Regions from separate parts of the Paenibacillus algicola genome, predicted to be linked through region 3. Evidence: a T-box and tRNA genes for the amino acid it is inferred to sense, from the RefSeq annotation. Region 3 holds a T-box; the other regions hold tRNA genes.

Region 1 (3,276 bases), 1.4 Mb from region 3:
GGATAAGGGCATTCGCCATATCCTCTACGTTGTTTAAGGCGGCGTCATAATCAGCGGCTTTGTAAAAATCCAGGTTCTGAATATGAGCTCGGTTGCCAAGGCGGTTATACGTGTTGCCGCTGACCGATTTCACCTTTGGCTTGCCCATCAAATACCAGCACAGGTCGATACAGTGAACGCCGATATCAATCAAAGGCCCTCCGCCGGAGCGCTCCTGATCGGCGAACCAGCCGCCGGGGTTGCCGAGGCGGCGAATCAGGCTCGCTTTGGCAAAATAAATTTCTCCAAGCTCGTCTTCATCAATAAACTTCTTCAGGACATGAATGCTGGAGGCATGGCGGCGAACATAGCCGACCTGCAGCGTTTTGCCGGATTCTCGTACCGCCTCCTGTACCTGCAGCGCTTCCTCGACCGTCTTGCACAGCGGCTTCTCACACAGCACATGCTTGCCCGCTTGAAGGGCGGCAATACTAATCTCTGCATGTGAATTGTTCCAGGTACAAATACTGACGGCATCTACCTCGGAATTTGCGAGCAGTTCCTTATAATGACTATACACGTTCGGGATGTCATATTTCTCTGCCTTTTCACGCGCTCTGGGTTCATTCAGGTCGCATACGGCGGCAAGCCTGACCTTCGGGTTGGCACTGTAAGCCTTTAAATGCGATTCAGAGATGGATCCGCTTCCGATCAAACCGATGTTCAAGGTGCTCATAATAACCTAACATCCTTTCCATATTTCATGCTTGCTCTTGGGGCACCCGTATAGAGGGGCGCAATCAAATATGTTATATTTATTCAAGCACCTATAAGTTAGCACGTTTGTATGAGGGGGAGAATGTGCAGGATGACAATAACCATGGATTATATGATCAGTTCACATCCTATTCGGCTGTTTAACCCCAAGCTGGATGCGAGCAAGCAGAAGATCAAGTCTCTGACCCTGGTGAACGCCGGACATCTTCCAAAGAGAAGGCCCCAGCGCCTGAACGCGCAATTCTCGTATTGGGCATTTGTCATGATTACCGGCGGCTCCGGCTTTTATCAGGTCGATGAGGGGGAGCAGCAGGCGATTGAAGCGGGAAGCTGGTTCTGCCTGTACCCGGGCGCAGTATTCAATTACGGGCCTTGGGAGGGCGGAGATTGGGATGAATATTACTTTACGGTAGAAGGCTCCCGCATTACAGAATGGCTGGAGCAGTGGCTGCAGGACCCCGGGAAGGTCAAGGCCACTGTATTTGATGATTCTTTAATGCACCGGATGGAGCTGATCTTCAAGCTGATGGACAGCGGAGCGCCAAGCAATATGGACCGCGCAGTGCTTATGCTGGAAAGCTTTTTGTACGATTTAGCCTGTCATTCCGACGGTGGAGAGGACAGTACCCGGGAAAGCTTTGCGCTCAAGGTTATTCAAGACATCTCGCAATCTCTCCATGTAAGGCAGGAAGCGGCAGAGATGGCGTCAAGGCATCATATTTCAGTATCCACGCTTCGAAGAATCGTACAGGAGTATACGGGCTATCCGCTGAACGAATTTCTGCACCGCCTCCGGATTTCGGAAGCACGCAGCATTTTACTGAATACTGAGCTGACGGTGAAGGAGACTGGGGAAGCGTTAGGATATAAAGATACCTTTTATTTCTCCCGGGTCTTCAAGAAAATGACTGGCGTTTCGCCGCGCAGCTATCGTAACCGGGTAGGGCCGTGAAGGGTCTTTAAAGTTTTTTGAAAAAGTGCTTGCAATCTTGCTGAAGCGAGAGTATACTCTTAATTACGGTGATTGAAACGGAACTGGTTCGGAAAGAACAAGACAACCGAGAATTCACTAGACATCTTCGAGGCTTCGAAGATATATGCTTGCGGTCGTGGCGGAATTGGCAGACGCGCACGGTTCAGGTCCGTGTGGGCTAACCCCCGTGGAGGTTCGAGTCCTCTCGACCGCATCCTATGAATAAGAGCTGATCCCTTGGGGATCAGCTCTTTTCTTAATATTCAGGGTTAGAGTGGGTGCGGTGCGTGCAGTCAGGCCGCGGCTAGCGGCCTGATTGCATAATCCACAGTTTATGTTGTTACTGCACCGTCGAAAATGTGATATTTGATGACCTCTTGACCCCGAATCGTCTTGAAAATGCCGTTATTGAAGTCCGTGTATACGCTCTGATAAAAGGTTCCTTCAATCGCATCCGCTGCACTCGTCTCAAATTGCAGCACATAGCTATCGCCATCCCGAACGAGATATGCCTTTGTGCCCGGCTCATAATCATCCTCATGCTGCTCCACCTGTCGCTTGACCGAGACAACATGAATATCCACCAGCTCAATGCTGCGGAGAATCTCGTTCATGATCGAGTCCTCGGTTAACTCCTCCCATTTCGTACGGACAGACTGACCCAGGACAATCTGGGTAATCTTTCTTTCTCTCGCCGTCTCAATGATCACCTCTGCGGCATCCCGCGAGGGACGCTTCGAAATCAGAAACTCCGCTTGCAGCTGCTGTGCGAGCGATGTCCACAAGGCCATGTTCCGATCTCTTTCTTCGTGATACGTATCTTCATCCTGGACGCCTACCGTCAAGATCGTCAGTGGCGCCTGAAAGGCCTGCGCGAGCTTGGCTCCGCGGCGGATCAGACGCTCTGAGCTCGGCCCGTAGCTGACACAGACCAGAATACTTTCACTGGCAAATGTATCTTCGGCCGGGCTTTGATTCATATTCAATCCTGCTCCACCTCCTGTTTTGTGCATTATGTACACATTGTAACAAAAAAGAAGCCGCAGGGAGAAATTCACCTGCGGCGTTCTGCAGTTCACGGAGAGGTCTTGCTGCCAGCACGCCAGCGTATTGCCGTCACCAGGCCGCTCAGCATGCCAAGCAAGCCTCCCAAAATTACACTCCATATCAGATCATAGGAATGCCAGCCCATTAGAAAGCCGATCCCGCTTCCAAGCGTCGTGCCTCCCAATAGTCCCAGCGCCGTGCCGATATCCTTATCCATCTTATCCCTCCGTTTATCCAAGGCTATGGAGATGGTATTCCCTGCAAGAACAGGGACCATTCTAAAGATCCAGGATCTTAAAGAAGGGTCCCTATTTTTGCCGTTACGGCTGAGCTTTGGTTCGAAGATCTCCTTGAAGTGCGCAGTCGGCAAACAGTACCGAGCGCGGGATGCGAAAAAAGGCTTCTGCTTTCTCTTGAAACGCTGGAGAAGGCAGGGTTCCCTGATGCAGCCATTTACGGAATGTGCCGGGATGTACGCCGATCCAGCGGCTGACATCACT
Region 2 (3,276 bases), 1.3 Mb from region 3:
GACTGAAACTTTTTTCTTCAAGCAAAGCAATAAACGCCAGAAAAAAACGACCTTCTAGTAAATCTATCACATCGATCACCTTTCTATATTTCAATTCGAAATAGCAGATATTCAATTTATTCGTTAGTAAAATATATGCTTTTATTATACGATTACTTTAATAAATGAAGATTAGTTATCATCAGCAAATCGTTGGAGATGTCGAAGTTTTTTATCGCGAAGCCGGCCCTAAAGACGGTCAAGTTATTTTATTATTACACGGGTTTCCATCTTCAAGTCATATGTTTCGCGACCTAATTCCCAAACTGGCAGAACAATACCGTGTCATTGCCCCTGATCTCCCTGGATTCGGTCATACAATAACTCCGCCCCGCAGTCAATTTAACTTCACATTTAACAGTCTGTTCCAAGTTATTGAAGGTTTTACTGAAGCTTTAGGTCTCAAACAGTATGTACTTTATGTATTTGATTACGGTGCACCTGTTGGTTATCGTTTGGCAGTGGCTCACCCGGAAAGAGTTCAAGCAATTATTAGTCAGAATGGTAACGCTTATACTGAGGGATTTAGTGACGCGTGGGGATCCTGGGAGACGTATTGGCACTCTCCGACACCTGAAAATCGTGAAGCATGTCGCAATTCCTTGACCCCTGAGACCATACGTAACTTTCAGTATCTACATGGAGCTGATGCCAGCCTTGTTTCACCAGATGGGTATTCCTTGGATATTGCTTTCATGTCGCGCCCAGAAGCTGAAGAAATCCAACTGGACTTGATTCTTGATTATAGAACCAATGTGGATATTTATCCTTACTTTCAGGCTTATTTCCGTAAGTATCAACCTAAACTTTTAGCTGTATGGGGTAAAAATGATCCTGCCTTCCTCGCTGCTGGAGCTGAGGCTTATAAGCGTGATATTCCATCTGCGGAAGTCCATTTACTTGATACTGGGCATTTTGCTCTCGAAACACATGCTAAAGAGATCAATGAGCTAATTCAACAATTCTTAAAAAAATGTTAATAACAAACTAAAAGGCTGACGACCGAGACATAGTGTCGGAGCATGTTCCAGCTATTTAGGGACCTGCTTCCGACATTTTTTGTTCCTACTTGGTGTGTAGCTCAAAGTGCATTTCACAATTTCTCGCTAGGTGATCGAATCAACCCTGGAAAATCACTCAGAACTTTCCTCTTGTGCTCAAGCCATTATCCACGACAGCAAACATCTTTGCACTTCTAGATCACAGTTCAAATGTTTCATCTGTACAGGTCATGAGCAACACCTTGCAAATCCCAATTATGCAAAAAGCTCCTGAATCGTCGCAAGGACAAATCCAAGAGCTCGTTAATTGTTAAGGTGATGCGGTCGAGAGGACTCGAACCTCCACGGGGGTTAGCCCACACGGACCTGAACCGTGCGCGTCTGCCAATTCCGCCACGACCGCAAATTGTGTTTGTCGCTCCATCATGAATCATATCGCGGCGACAAGATATATCTTATCATGCTAGCTATATCGTGTCAACACTTTTTTAAAAGCTTGATTAAATCTCAGACTTTCGGTTAAAATAAGAACATAAGTTCGTACTTTAATCCTACATTTGAGGTGATCGTCATGGCTGTATCGGGAATGAGTACTGAAGACCGTTCACTGATCAGGAGCTATATGCTGCTTCGATTCACGCACCGCGTGTTTGAACGGGACTGCCGGATTATTCAGGAGAGCGGCGTCTTTAAGACCCCCGAGCTTTATGTGGAGCTCGTCGGCAATGGCGCCAAGAAGACCGCTCTAATGCTAAAGGAAATCAAGCTCCAATTTGCCACCCGTACAATCAAGATCATCGAAATCACCCGAGATGCTGACGGCGTTCAGGCCCGTTATGCTTGCCGGGGATATATCGGTACTCTTCAAATACTGTGGCCCTGTTTCCAGCAGGAGGTCATGTTCCGCATGCGGGCTTACCTGGGCCTGCATCTTCCTGAAGCGCCGCAGGCGGAAGCCGAAATTTCTGCTGCGCCTGCCTGTCCCTTGCCTTGAAGTGCATTAGCATATAGATATACGTAAAGAACCGCCTGACAGGCAGCAGGGCTGCAATACAGACGGTTCCTTAGCGTGCTTGCACTTTGAGAAGATTGGTCACTCTGCGCTATTTCAGATTGGCCTGAACTCTCATCAAGCCCTGTGACATAGCATGTCCTGCACTGGCAGCCGAGGCCACGGCAGCAGCCTCCATGATCTGGGCATCACTAGCCCCTTTCGACCTTGCCTCTTCCATATGGTAATACGTACAAAGCTCGTTGTTCGCGAACATGGCGATCCCCAGCGCGATCAGCTGCTTTGTTTTTTCATCCAGCTCCCCATCCTGAAAGCAGACCCCGGTGAAGTGATGATAAGACTCTGCAATGGCCGGCATGGCTGTTTTCAGATTGTGGATTTCATGTTTGTAGGCATTGACCTTATCACTGTGAAATTCCATCGATTTATTCCACCTCACTGTAGCTTAACTTCTCCCGTCTAGGTTGTCCCGATGGCAGAAATCTATGCTAGGCATCCAGTGGACTAATGCGCGGTTCGCTATGAAGCTGATAGCTGTAGCCGCGGCTAAGCTTGACCACCCGGCGGTTCCTGCGGCGGATAATAACATGCTCTTCATCCCAGGCGACTACAATCCCGCTCACATCATTGCTTTCCAGACCATCTCGAACGACACGCACTCGTTCCCCGGACAAACGCAGCTCATTTAACTGCTCGTCGTTAATCATACAGGCCCTCCTTTCTCATGATTAAAAAGGCCCCCGCAGGATGAATGTCATCCCGCAGGCAGCCTTCAACAATAAAGCATCATATGGAGAAACATCAGCCTTCTGCGGAGCATTCACTCCCGCACGCACATACGCCTTAACGCTGAGCAGGCTCGATGCTGTCATTCTTCTCAAACCAGAAATCAAGAACTGTGGATGACATAACCCGCTTCTCTACATATTCCACCTGCTGCTCTGTAAACTGCTCTCTCCAGTTATAAGAAAGCTCTTCACACATGCCAGCAATTGTCAGAAGCTCAGACCAGGCTACATAACGCTTATACCAAAAGAACTGAGGATGTTCGATCATATAGGGATAAAGGTCATCGAATTCGGTGTGCTTGCAATCCAGCGCCCGTTCAAAGTGAACCTTCGCTCCGCTCAGCTTCTCGATCAAGTAAGTTTCAGTTACCGGCTCTTTCCCCATGTTGTTGCCTCCTCTCTCTTTCCTGCTCCTACATTATAAAATAAAAACCCC
Region 3 (3,276 bases):
CGACGTCCGGCAGCAGCAGGGGCAGCTGGTCCTCCGGCACCGTCTTCATTGATCCGTCCTCCAGATGAAGAATCGGAATCGGCTCTCCCCAATACCGCTGACGGCTGAACAGCCAGTCGCGAAGACGATAAGTAATCTTCTTGCGTCCCTTTCCGTTCTCCTCCAGCCAGGCGGACATTTTCTCAATAGCCTCTTCGTTCTGGAGCCCATTCAGGAACTCGGAATTGGTATGCTCGCCCGCTCCGGTGTAAGCTTCCTCCTCCACGTTACCGCCCTTTACAACCTCGATAATATCCAGGCCAAATTTCTTCGCAAATTCCCAGTCACGGCTGTCATGTCCCGGAACGGCCATAATGGCACCGGTGCCATAGCCTGCCAGCACATAATCTGCAATCCAGATCGGCAGGCGCGCCCCGTTTGCGGGATTCACCGCATAAGCGCCTGTAAACACACCGCTCTTGTCTTTGGCAAGGTCTGTACGCTCCAGGTCGCTCTTGTGAGCCGCCTGCTCCTGATATTGCCGGACCGCTTCCTTCTGCGCTGCCGTTGTAATGTCCTCCACCATCTCATGCTCCGGAGCAACGACGCAGTAGCTGGCTCCAAACAAGGTGTCGGGACGGGTGGTGAATACAGTCAGCTGCCGGTCATGACCTTCGATATCAAACACGACCTCAGCACCTGTGGACTTACCGATCCAGTTACGCTGCATATCCTTAATGCTCTCGGACCAGTCCAGTTCCTCCAGATCCTCCAGCAGCCGCTCGGCGTAATCCGTAATCTTCAGAATCCACTGCCGCATCGGCTTGCGGATGACCGGATGTCCTCCCCGCTCAGACTTGCCATCAATGACCTCTTCGTTCGCCAATACTGTGCCGAGTGCAGGACACCAGTTCACAGGTACCTCGGCTACATAAGCAAGGCCTCTCTTGTACAGCTGAATAAAGATCCACTGGGTCCATTTATAGTATTCCGGATCGGTGGTGCTAATCTCGCGGTCCCAATCGTAGGAGAAGCCGAGAGATTTGATCTGTCTGCGGAAATTGTTAATATTCGCAATTGTAAAATCACGCGGGTGCTTGCCTGTATCCATCGCATACTGCTCTGCAGGGAGGCCAAAAGCGTCCCAGCCCATGGGATGAAGCACATTATAGCCGCGCATCCGCTTGAAGCGGGAAACGATGTCTGTTGCCGTGTATCCTTCCGGATGGCCTACGTGAAGCCCGGCGCCGGAAGGATAAGGGAACATATCCAGCGCATAAAACTTCGGCTTGCTGTCATCCTCTTCCGTCTTGAATGTCTTGTTCTGATCCCAGAACTCCTGCCATTTCGGCTCGATCGCCTGGGGCTGATAGCCATGGCCCGTCTGTTGATTGTCACTCATCTTTGCCAGCTCCTTCTCTACGTTCACACTAACCTGTGAGATCAAGGGATTGTAGCCAAAAAAACCTCCCGTCTCCAGCGTATAACGCTAGGGACGAGAGGTTGTTTCCCGTGGTACCACCCTAGTTAGTGTAAGGCATGCTTTGCCTTAGACTCACTTTGCACCTCTAACGCAGGTGAGACGACGATAATTATCGGCTAGCTTACGCCGAATAGTCACCGTTACTCCGAGGTGAGTTCACTTCTGCTGTCAACCGGCTTGCACCTGACGCCGGCTCTCTGAGTGACAGGGATGAAATGATAGTCCTCATCATCGCATTGCTTTTTTTAAATTGAATGTCGATATTATAACCGAATATTCCCTGCTAAGTCAATGTAGAAATGCGGCTGCTGCGATACTCTTCCGGGCTGGCGCCTACCATTTCCTTGAACATGCGGCTGAAATGGGCCAGATGGTTAAAGCCTGCCGCCCGTCCCGCCTCCGTGACGGTCATGTCCGGATGCAGCCACAGCAGGATCTTGGCCTGGTTAATGCGCCGGCTGTACACATATTTCAGTACCGTTGTCCCCGTCACCTCTTTAAAGATGGCAGACAGATACGGCTTGGAAAGGTGAACTGCCCTGGCGATCTCGTCCAAGGTAAGCGGTTCATCATAATGCTGCTCTACAAACGTGATCACATGCTGGACATGCCGCTCCTTCTCGGAGTGAGAAGCCTGCTCCACCACCGTTTCCGTACAGAGCTCGGCCACGAACAGAAGCAGCTCCGCAAGGCGCAGTCCCTTCCGATCTGCAGCCCACGCTCCTTCCAGACAGGAAAGACGCTGCATTTCCTTCAGCAGAACCTCGAATTCCTCCCGCTCTGCCCCTGCAAGTCTCAGCCGATAATTACTGAGCTGCTGAAACGGCCGCAATGCAGCAGAGGACAGCTCCTTGCTCAGCCACTGATCCAGAATGTCCGGTTCAAAATGAATGATGCTACGGACATATTGATCACCCTTCTCAAGGTGAGGACAATGCAGCGTCAGACCGTTCATGAGCAGCAGGTCACCTGGCTTCAGCGCATAGAACCGGTCCCCGATCAGATACGTGCAGGCTCCCTCATGAAAATAAAACATTTCATATTTAGTGTGAGAGTGGAATATACCGCTTGGAATGCGGCGATCGTTCATGTATGTAAATTCATAGGGCTGCCCCTGCCGGGCAGGCTCACCGTGAATCTGGAATCCCGCTTTCATAAAGCTTCTGCCCCTTTACGCACCATGGATTCCTTACATTATAAACGAAAGCGCTAAGGAATACGAACCGCCTGCTGCTGGGCGATAACACAGAGCTCCCCGGCTTTAAGTGCATGCTCCTGCGTCATCGCCTTCTCCGTGCGCTCCAGGCAATCCAGAATCAGCTCCCCGAAAAAAGGATACCCGACCTTGCCACTCAGCTCCAGATGATGCTCTCCGGTTCCATTGACAAGATAGAGATGATCGCCTTGGGAACTGCGGGCAATGTCAATATATTTACGAAGCTCAATATACCCTTCGGTCCCGAGAATGATCGTTCTGCCATCTCCCCAGGTACCCAGCCCGTTCGGCGTAAACCAGTCTACCCGGAAATAGTTCGTTGCCCCGTTGTCTCCGATGAGGGTTGCATCCCCGAAATCCTCCAGCTCCGGATATTCCGGGTGTCCATAATTCGCCACCTTGCTGCTGACAACCTCTGCATTCTTGCAGCCGGCAAAGAACAGAAACTGCTCGATCTGATGGGAGCCAATATCGCATAAAATGCCGCCATACTGTGCCCGCTTGAAAAACCAGTCCGGACGGTTTCCTGCATCCAGCCGGTGCGGTCCTGTCCCCATGACTTGAATGACCCGCCCGATGGCGCCGTCCTGAATGAGAT

The links. A T-box is a leader RNA that pairs with one kind of tRNA and senses whether it is charged. The one in region 3 lies ahead of leuS (leucine--tRNA ligase), so its partner is inferred to be a tRNA-Leu.
Region 1: it has a tRNA-Leu gene. The T-box ahead of leuS (leucine--tRNA ligase) is inferred to sense a tRNA for this amino acid. The anticodon was not compared.
Region 2: it has a tRNA-Leu gene. The T-box ahead of leuS (leucine--tRNA ligase) is inferred to sense a tRNA for this amino acid. The anticodon was not compared.

Annotation. Positions count from the first base shown of each region.
Region 1 is NZ_CP040396.1:2,965,075-2,968,350, reverse strand. Features, by position in the region: gene E6C60_RS13890 (Gfo/Idh/MocA family protein) at 1-715, opposite strand, end outside; gene E6C60_RS13885 (AraC family transcriptional regulator) at 848-1,708, shown strand; tRNA gene E6C60_RS13880 (tRNA-Leu) at 1,860-1,943, shown strand; gene E6C60_RS13875 (universal stress protein) at 2,062-2,709, opposite strand; gene E6C60_RS13870 (hypothetical protein) at 2,805-2,993, opposite strand; gene E6C60_RS13865 (helix-turn-helix domain-containing protein) at 3,097-3,276, opposite strand, start outside.
Region 2 is NZ_CP040396.1:2,896,620-2,899,895, forward strand. Features, by position in the region: gene E6C60_RS21375 (LysR family transcriptional regulator) at 1-30, opposite strand, end outside; gene E6C60_RS13490 (alpha/beta fold hydrolase) at 165-1,019, shown strand; tRNA gene E6C60_RS13495 (tRNA-Leu) at 1,360-1,443, opposite strand; gene E6C60_RS13500 (YhjD family protein) at 1,612-2,034, shown strand; gene E6C60_RS13505 (carboxymuconolactone decarboxylase family protein) at 2,144-2,473, opposite strand; gene E6C60_RS13510 (hypothetical protein) at 2,541-2,759, opposite strand; gene E6C60_RS13515 (hypothetical protein) at 2,896-3,225, opposite strand.
Region 3 is NZ_CP040396.1:1,580,307-1,583,582, reverse strand. Features, by position in the region: gene leuS (leucine--tRNA ligase) at 1-1,381, opposite strand, end outside; T-box leader at 1,468-1,703, opposite strand; gene E6C60_RS07040 (helix-turn-helix transcriptional regulator) at 1,746-2,618, opposite strand; gene E6C60_RS07035 (Gfo/Idh/MocA family protein) at 2,672-3,276, opposite strand, start outside.